2 regions of the Cupriavidus oxalaticus genome follow, and region 1 is predicted to be linked to the other one. Evidence: predicted binding sites of a transcription regulator. Region 1 holds the regulator's gene; the other holds the start of a gene.
The links. The regulator HrcA, encoded in region 1, represses chaperone genes, less so after heat shock. The targets are predictions, from matches to a motif close to TTAGCACTCNNNNNNNNNGAGTGCTAA.

Region 1 (4,532 bases):
TGATGGGAGCCTGGAGATGGTTCATTTTTGTGCCTCTTCCGAAAGGTTGGCCATGCATAAGCTGCCAGTCGTGACGCTCTGCCTCGTGGCCGCCCTGGCGGTCATGACCGCCTTTATCTGCCTGTCCGGCGCCTTCACGCCGCGCGATACCGAGTATGGCAGTGGCAAGGCGGTGTTCAAGCACTACATCGTTCCTATCGTCACCCAGCAAGTCACGCAGGAATAGGCGCCCGCGCAATTTCCCGGCACAAGCCCGCACCGCGGCGGCCCCGGCACCCTGCCGGCGCTGCCGCGTGTCGTTTTGTCCAACACGCTGCCAGCCTCAGTGCCGGAAATCATCGATGCGGCGGCGGTCGCGCTTGGTCGGGCGGCCCTGCAACTGCGCGGCGGGCTCCGGCTGCAGGCGGCGGCGCTCGGCCTCGGCCTGCCGGCGCGCCTGGCTGTCGGCGCTTTCTTCATACAGCGTCTGCGCCACCGGTGCCGGGCCGCGCGCCGGGGCAATGCCCTTGACCTGCAGTTCCCAGCGCTGCTGGTGCGCTTCGAGCGCGACCTTGTCGCCGGGCCGCACTTCGCGCGAATTCTTGACCAGCTGCCCGTTGACAGTCACCTTGCCGCGCTCCACCGCCTCGGCCGCAAGCGAGCGCGTCTTGAAGAAACGCGCGCACCATAGCCATTTGTCGATGCGCTGGCGCGCATCCGCTTCGTAATCCACGTTCATGCTGCGGCTCCCCGGGTCTGCGCGCGCGAGCGGCGCGCTTCCAGTTCATGCGGGTGCGGCGTATCGAGCGGCCAGCCCTGCAGGTGCTGCAGGGCAATCTCCGCCATCGCCGCCACCCACGGCGCCGCGTCGTTCAGGCAAGGAATAAAGTGGAAATCCTTGCCGCCCGCGACCTTGAACTCGGTCTGCCCTTCCATCGCGATTTCCTCCAGCGTCTCGATGCAGTCTGCCGGGAAGCCCGGGCAGAACACATCGACCCGGCCGGCGCCAACCTTGCCGAGTTCGGCCAGCGTCGGGGCCGTGTACGGCTGCAGCCACTCCGCCTTGCCGAAACGAGACTGGAACGTCACCTGGTACTGCCCCGGCTGCAGGCCCAGCGCGTCACCCAGCAGCCGGCCGGTCTTCAGGCACTCGCAGTGATACGGGTCCCCCAGCTCCAGCGTGCGCCGCGGCACGCCGTGGAACGACAGGATCAGCTTGTCGCCGCGCGCGAAGTCGGGCATGCCATGCTGTGACCAGTAGGCCCCGACCTGCTGGTGCAGCGCCGAGATATAAGCCGGGTGGTCATGGAAATGTTTGACCAGCCGCAGCTCGGGCTGGTTGCGCCATTGGCCGAGCACGCGGAACACTTCGTCGAACGCGGTCGCGGTAGTGGTGCCGGAGTACTGCGGATACATCGGCAGCACCAGCACCTGCTCGCAGCCCTGGCGGCGCAGCGCCTCCATCACCGAGGCGATCGACGGGTTGCCGTAGCGCATGGCGCACGCCACCGTGACCTCGTGGCCGTTCTGGTTCAGCAGCCGCTGCAGCGCATGCGCCTGGCGCTCGCTGTAGACCAGCAGCGGCGAGCCGGTCATATGCGCCTCGCGCAGCCAGATCGACTCGTACTTCAGCGCCGATGCACGCGAGCGCAGCGGCAGGATCACGCCATGCAACAGCGGCAGCCAGGCGGCGCGCGGGATCTCGACCACGCGCGGGTCGGACAGGAATTCCTTCAGGTAGCGCCCCACTGCCTTCGGCGTGGGTGCATCGGGAGTACCCAGGTTGACCAGCAGGATCGCCGTGCGCGGCGCCTGTCCGTGCTGGTAGACCGGTTCGGGTGAAAACGTCATGTCGCTTCCGGGTTGGCGCACGGCCGGGAGCGCGCCACGGCGGCGCGCCGGCGCAGGCGGCGCTCGGCAGGAATGGGGCAGCTTGTCAGGCCAGCCTGCCGCGTCACTGGTTCTGGCTCAGCGCGCTGGACAGCAGCCGCGCGGTGATGTCGACGATCGGGATCACGCGCTCATACGCCATGCGTGTCGGGCCGATCACGCCGAGGGTGCCGACGATCTGCCCGTCGACCTCGTACGGCGCGGTGATGACCGCCATGTCTTCCAGCGGCACCAGCTGGCTTTCACCGCCGATGAAGATCTGCACGCCCTGCGCGTGGCTGGAAACGTCGAGCAGCTGCAGCAGGCTGGTCTTGTGCTCGAACACGTCGAACAGCCGGCGCAGCTTGTCCATGCTGGAAGACAGGTCTTCCACTTCCAGCAGCTTGCGCTCGCCGCTGATATAGACGTGGTCGTCTTCCTCGTCCTCGGCCACGCTGCCTGCCTCGACCGCGGCCTGCATCAGCTGCGACATGTCGCGGCGCAGGTCCCGCAGCTCGACGCGCAGGTGGCCGCGCACGGCGTCGAAGCTCATGCCGGCGTAGTGCGAGTTGAAGTAGTTGGCCGCCTCGATCAGCTGGGCCGGGGTGTATGCCAGTTCGGTCTGGATGATCCGGTTCTGCACATCGCCCTCGGGACTGACGATGATCAGCAGGATGCGCTTCTCGGACAGGCGCATGAATTCGATCTGCCGGAACGCCTGCGCACGCCGGGGCGTCATCACCACGCCGGCGAAGTGCGACAGGTTGGACAGCGTGCGCGCCGCCGTCGTGATCATGCGCTGCGGCCCGAGCTGCTGGCCGCCGAGCTGGCCCTGGATCTGGCCGGTCAGCTCGGCCAGGTCGGCGTTGCGCTCCAGCGGCTTGGCCGTCAGCATGGAATCGACGAACAGCCGGTACCCGCGCGGCGTCGGGATGCGGCCTGCCGACGTGTGCGGGCTGGCGATAAAGCCCATTTCCTCCAGGTCGGACATCACATTGCGGATGGTCGCCGGCGACAGGTCCAGCCCCGAGTACTTCGACAGGGTGCGGGATCCGACCGGCTGGCCTTCGGCGATGTAGCGCTCGATCAGGGTCTTGAGCAGCGTTTTGGAACGTTCATCCATGATGCCCCGATTTTACGCAAGTTTTAGACCTTCTGGCGCCCCGCCTGGGTTGCGGCGGCGCCGCCTGCTGGCAACGGCAGCGGCGGTATGGTCTAATCCCGGCATGTCCGCGCCCCAGAGAGCCAGCGCCTTGCGCACTTCGTTCCACACCGTCGCCCTGGTGGGCCGCTACTCGACTGCCGGCATCGAAGGACCGCTGGAGGAGATCGCCTCTTATATCCTGCGCAATGGCCAGGATGTGGTGTTCGAGCGCGAAACCGCGCTGGCCACCGGGCTGACCGCCTACCCTGCCCTGTCGGCCGAGGAAATCGGCCAGCACGCCGACGTGGCGGTGGTGCTGGGCGGCGACGGCACGCTGCTGGGCATCGCCCGCCAGCTGGCCGGCCACGACGTGCCGCTGATCGGGGTCAACCACGGGCGGCTCGGCTTCATGACCGACATCGCGCTGGAAGACGTGCACACGGTGCTGCCCGACATGCTCGACGGCCGCTACGAGGCCGAGAACCGGCTGCTGCTCGAGTCACGCGTGGTACGCGACGACAGCATCATTTTTTCCGCGCTGGCGCTGAACGACGTGGTGGTGAACCGCTCGGGCATTTCCGGCATGGTCGAGCTGGCCGTGTCCGTGGACGGCAACTTCATGTACAACCAGCGTTCGGACGGCCTGATCGTGTCGACCGCGACCGGCTCGACCGCCTACGCGCTGTCCGCCGGCGGCCCGATCCTGCACCCGACGCTGTCGGGCGTGGTGCTGGTGCCGATCGCCCCGCATGCGCTGTCGAACCGGCCGATCGTGCTGCCGCACGATGCGGAGGTCACCATCGAGGTCGCCAGCGCGCGCGACGCCAGCGTCAACTTCGACATGCAGTCGCTGACCTCGCTGCTGCCCGGCGACCGCATCGTGGTGCGGCGCTCGGAGAAGAGCATCAACCTGCTGCACCCGGTGGGCTACAACTACTACGCCACGCTGCGCAAGAAGCTGCACTGGCACGAATACCCGTCCGAAGACAACCGCCTCTGAGCCGCCCCCAGAGCCCGAGCTAGCCACCCCGACCCATCGCCAGCCCGCCCTCCCGGACCGATCCCACTTCCCGCCACGATGCTGCGCAGCCTGTCCATCCGCGATTTCGTCATCGTCGACTCGCTCGACCTGGATTTCACCTCCGGCTTCACCGTCTTCACCGGCGAGACCGGCGCCGGCAAGTCGATCCTGATCGACGCCCTGGCCCTGGTGCTGGGTGAGCGCGCCGACGCCGGCATCGTGCGCGAAGGCGCCCCACGCGCCAGCATCAGCGCCACGTTCACGACCCACCCGGCGCTCGACGCCTGGCTGGCCGAGCGCGAGCTCAATGCCGCCGATGGCGACGATGACGACGGCGCCGGCTCGGTGCTGCTGCGCCGCACGGTCGATGCCGGCGGCCGCAGCAAGGCCTTTATCAACGGCGCCGCGGCCACGCTGGCGCAGTTGCGCGAAGTGGGCGACCAGCTGGTCGACATCCACGGCCAGCACGCGCACCAGCTGCTGCTGCGCCCGGATGCCCAGCGCCTGCTGTTCGATGCC
Region 2 (4,532 bases), 380 kb from region 1:
GAAGCGGCGTGGGCTTACGGAGACGATATGAAATCAAGCCCGACATGCCGCGGCAAGCGCGCATGGCATCTCGCAGTACTGACCGCCACCGCGCTGGCAGCCGCCCCCGTCCTCGCGCAAGGCACCTGGCCCTCGCGCCCGATCCGCATGGTCGTGCCCAGCCCCGGCGGCAGCGGCCCCGACGTGCTGGCGCGCGTGTTCGCCGAGCAGATCTCGCAGGCGCTGAAGCAGCCCGTGGTGGTCGACAACAAGCTCGGCGCCAACGGGCAGCTGTCGGTGGATGCCGTCGTGCGCGCGCAGCCGGATGGCTACACCATACTGCTGGCGAGCGCCTCGGCCACCGTGATGAACCAGGCGATCCAGCCGAAATTACCGTTCAACATCGTCGATGACCTGGTGCCGGTGGCGCAGATCGGCTCGGGCGGCGTGCTGCTGGTGGTCACGCCGGACTTTCCGGCCAGGGACATGAAGTCCTTCGTGGCAACGGTCAAGGCGCAGCCCGGCAAGTATGACTACGGCAGCTGGGGGATCGGCTCGGGCGGGCACCTCGCCATGGCGCAGCTGCATACGCTGGCCGGCATCGACCTGACCCATGTGCCCTACAAGGGCGTGCCGCCGATCCTGACCGACCTGCAGGGCGGCGTGCTGAAGATCGCCTTCGTCGACATCACCACCTCGGTGCCGCTGGTGAAGAACGGCAAGATCCGCCCGCTGGGCATCACCGGCAAGCACCGCGCGCCCGCGTTCCCCGATGTGCCGACCATGGCCGAGCAAGGCTTCCCGATGACCAACGAAGGCTGGTATGGGCTGTTCGTGCCCAAGGGCACGCCGCGCGAGATCATCGTGACGCTGAACCGCGAGATCAACAGGGCGCTGCGGGCGCCGGCGCTCACCACGCGCTTCCAGCAACTCAACATGATGGCCGATCCGCCGCTGACCACGCCGGAGGAGTTCGCGCGCACGGTGCGCAACGACTATGCCACGTGGGCCAGCGTGGTGAAGGTCAACGGCATCAGGCCGGAATAGCGGGCGCGGGACGAATAGCAGGCCAATCAGCCCGCCGCGGCCTGTTCCGCGCACTGCTGGAACAGTTCGACGGCCTGCTGTGCCTGCGCACGGCGCGGCGCGGCGGCATGAGCAGCATTGCCAGCTCGATGGCCATCCACAACGCCATGCTGCGCGAGCATCCCGAACTGCTGGCGCGGCTGTACCAGCCCTTTGCGTTCGACCGCCGGCACGAGGAAGCGCCGGGCCAGGCGCCGTACACCATGACGCATGTGTTCAGCTGGCACAACGGCCGCCTGTTCAACCGCTATATCCGCAGCTTCATCAACACCGCGCAGCGCTTCCCGGACGCGCCCCGGCTGGCGCCGGAGGATATTGCCGCGCTCGACCAGTTCGACGCCTGCACGCAGGACCCGCGCTTCCGCATCGACATGGAGCTGGCGCCCGGCGACATGCAGTTCCTGAACAACTACGTCGTGCTGCACTCGCGCACCAGCTACGAGGACCATCCCGAGCTCGACCGCAAGCGCCACCTGCTGCGGCTGTGGCTGTTCACGCCGGGACTGGCCGATGTGCCGGAGAGTTTCCGGCTGCGCTACCTGCTGACCGACGCGTGGGCGAAGAACCCGCGTCCGCCAATCTATGACGTGAACCAGATCATGGGCGTGGCCACGCATTGAAGCGTGCCGCTATTCGACTATCCCAGACAAAGGAATCCCCGCAATGAACGCCCCCACGATTTCCCTGCACGGCAAGACCGCCTGGATCACCGGCGGCTCCAGCGGCATCGGCCGCGCCTGCGCGCTGTCGCTGTGGCAAGCCGGCGCGACCGTCGTGATCTCCGCCCGCAGCGAAGCGGCAATCGCCTGCATGGTCGCCGGCATGGTCGCCGATTGCGGCAATGAGCGCGTGATCGCGCTGCCGCTGGACGTCTCCGACCGCGAGGGAGGCATCAAACACTACCGTCATTCCCGCGCATCTTGCCCCGGAAGGGCGGTCAGGCGGGCTGCAAGCCACATTGGCCGGCTGTCCGGGAAAACCCCCATCAAGCCGCTGTCTTGAAATGGCCATACCCCGTCCCTATAATTAGCACTCGTCGGGGGTGAGTGCTAACAGCATCAAGCGCCCCTTGCGACACCTGAAAATTTCAGTTGGCCGTCGCCTCGGTTAGCCGGCCAATTTGTGATTAAACACTCACTTTTGTATTTAGGAGTCCGTATGAACCTGCGTCCTCTGCACGACCGCGTGATCGTGAAGCGTCTGGACAACGAAACCAAGACCGCGTCCGGTATCGTGATTCCCGACAACGCTGCCGAGAAGCCCGATCAAGGCGAAGTGCTGGCAGTCGGTCCCGGCAAGAAGGATGACAAGGGCAACAACATCGCCCTCGACGTCAAGGTTGGCGACCGCGTGCTGTTCGGCAAGTATGCCGGCCAGGGCGTGAAGGTGGAAGGCCAGGAACTGCTGGTCATGCGCGAAGAAGACATCATGGCCGTGGTGAACAAGTAATTCACCGACTGACCGCCACCCGTACAGATTTCAGGAGATTTCAAGAATGGCAGCTAAAGACGTAGTGTTCGGCGACGCCGCACGTGCCAAGATGGTCGAAGGCGTGAACATCCTCGCCAACGCCGTTAAAGTGACCCTGGGCCCGAAGGGCCGTAACGTGGTGCTGGAGCGCAGCTTCGGCGGCCCGACCGTGACCAAGGACGGCGTGTCCGTGGCCAAGGAAATCGAGCTGAAGGACAAGCTGCAGAACATGGGCGCCCAGATGGTCAAGGAAGTGGCTTCCAAGACCAGCGACAACGCCGGTGACGGTACCACCACCGCTACCGTGCTGGCCCAGTCGATCGTGCGCGAAGGCATGAAGTACGTGGCCGCCGGCATGAACCCGATGGACCTGAAGCGCGGTATCGACAAGGCTGTCGGCGCCGCCGTGGAAGAGCTGAAGAAGGTCAGCAAGCCGACCACCACCAGCAAGGAAATCGCCCAGGTTGGCGCGATCTCGGCCAACAGCGACACCTCGATCGGTGAGCGCATCGCCGAAGCCATGGACAAGGTCGGCAAGGAAGGCGTGATCACCGTCGAAGACGGCAAGTCGCTGGCCGACGAGCTGGAAGTCGTGGAAGGCATGCAGTTCGACCGCGGCTACCTGTCGCCGTACTTCATCAACAACCCGGAAAAGCAGGTGGTCCAGCTGGACAGCCCGTTCGTGCTGCTGTTCGACAAGAAGATCAGCAACATCCGCGACCTGCTGCCGGTGCTGGAGCAAGTGGCCAAGGCCGGCCGCCCGCTGCTGATCATCGCTGAAGACGTCGAGGGCGAAGCCCTGGCGACCCTGGTGGTCAACAACATCCGTGGCATCCTGAAGACCGCCGCCGTCAAGGCCCCGGGCTTCGGCGACCGCCGCAAGGCCATGCTGGAAGACATCGCCATCCTGACCGGCGGCACCGTCATCGCCGAAGAAGTCGGCCTGACGCTGGAAAAGGCCACCCTGAACGACCTGGGCCAGGCCAAGCGCATCGAGATCGGCAAGGAAAACACCATCATCATCGATGGCGCCGGCGACGCAGGTGCGATCGAAGGCCGCGTGAAGCAAATCCGCGCCCAGATCGAAGAAGCGACCTCGGACTACGACCGTGAAAAGCTGCAAGAGCGCGTGGCCAAGCTGGCCGGCGGTGTTGCCGTGATCAAGGTTGGCGCTGCCACCGAAGTCGAAATGAAGGAAAAGAAGGCCCGCGTGGAAGACGCCCTGCACGCCACCCGCGCTGCGGTGGAAGAAGGCATCGTCCCCGGCGGTGGTGTGGCCCTGCTGCGCGCCCGCGCTGCGATCTCGGCCCTGACCGGCGACAACGCCGACCAGAACGCCGGTATCAAGATCGTGCTGCGCGCCATGGAAGAGCCGCTGCGCCAGATCGTGCTGAACGCTGGTGAAGAAGCTTCGGTCGTCGTTGCCAAGGTCATCGAAGGCAAGGGCAACTACGGCTACAACGCGGCTTCGGGCGAGTACGGCGACCTGGTCGAAATGGGCGTGCTGGACCCGACCAAGGTCACCCGCACCGCACTGCAGAACGCCGCTTCGGTGGCTTCGCTGATGCTGACCACGGACTGCGCAGTTGCCGAAACGCCGAAGGAAGAATCGGCTCCGGCAATGCCGGGTGGCATGGGCGGCATGGGCGGCATGGAAGGCATGATGTAATTTGTGCCGACCGACTGCTGGCGGGGTGTCACAACCCGGGCCGGCAGGCTGTCACAGCAAAAACCCCCGCAGGTGCGAGCCTGTGGGGGTTTTTGTTTGGGTGCTTGCCTGCTTGATGGCTTGTCGGGGCTGGTCAGACCTCAACCACGCAGCACCAGTCGAAGCACTTGTTTTCCAGCTCGCCCGTGCGCCGGCTGACATAACCCCGAGGATTGCACACCACGCGCGAATCGTCGATGCAGTAGTCGAAGCTGGTATGGGTATGGCCATGGATCCACAGGTCCGCCTGCGCCACCAGGTCGGGCCGGCGCGACAGGAATCCGCCGGA

Region 2: the regulator HrcA is predicted to act here: its motif matches at 2,092-2,118, upstream of groES (co-chaperone GroES).

The regions. Positions count from the first base shown of each region.
Region 1 is NZ_CP069812.1:1,082,349-1,086,880, reverse strand. It holds gene JTE92_RS17325 (hypothetical protein) at 53-226, shown strand; gene JTE92_RS17320 (RNA-binding S4 domain-containing protein) at 323-718, opposite strand; gene hemH (ferrochelatase) at 715-1,830, opposite strand; gene hrcA (heat-inducible transcriptional repressor HrcA) at 1,934-2,971, opposite strand; gene JTE92_RS17305 (NAD kinase) at 3,075-3,992, shown strand; gene recN (DNA repair protein RecN) at 4,071-4,532, shown strand, end outside.
Region 2 is NZ_CP069812.1:701,766-706,297, forward strand. It holds gene JTE92_RS15560 (Bug family tripartite tricarboxylate transporter substrate binding protein) at 28-1,026, shown strand; gene JTE92_RS15565 (TauD/TfdA family dioxygenase) at 1,134-1,685, shown strand; gene JTE92_RS15570 (SDR family NAD(P)-dependent oxidoreductase) at 1,729-2,067, shown strand; gene groES (co-chaperone GroES) at 2,224-2,514, shown strand; gene groL (chaperonin GroEL) at 2,561-4,204, shown strand; gene JTE92_RS15585 (metallophosphoesterase) at 4,338-4,532, opposite strand, start outside.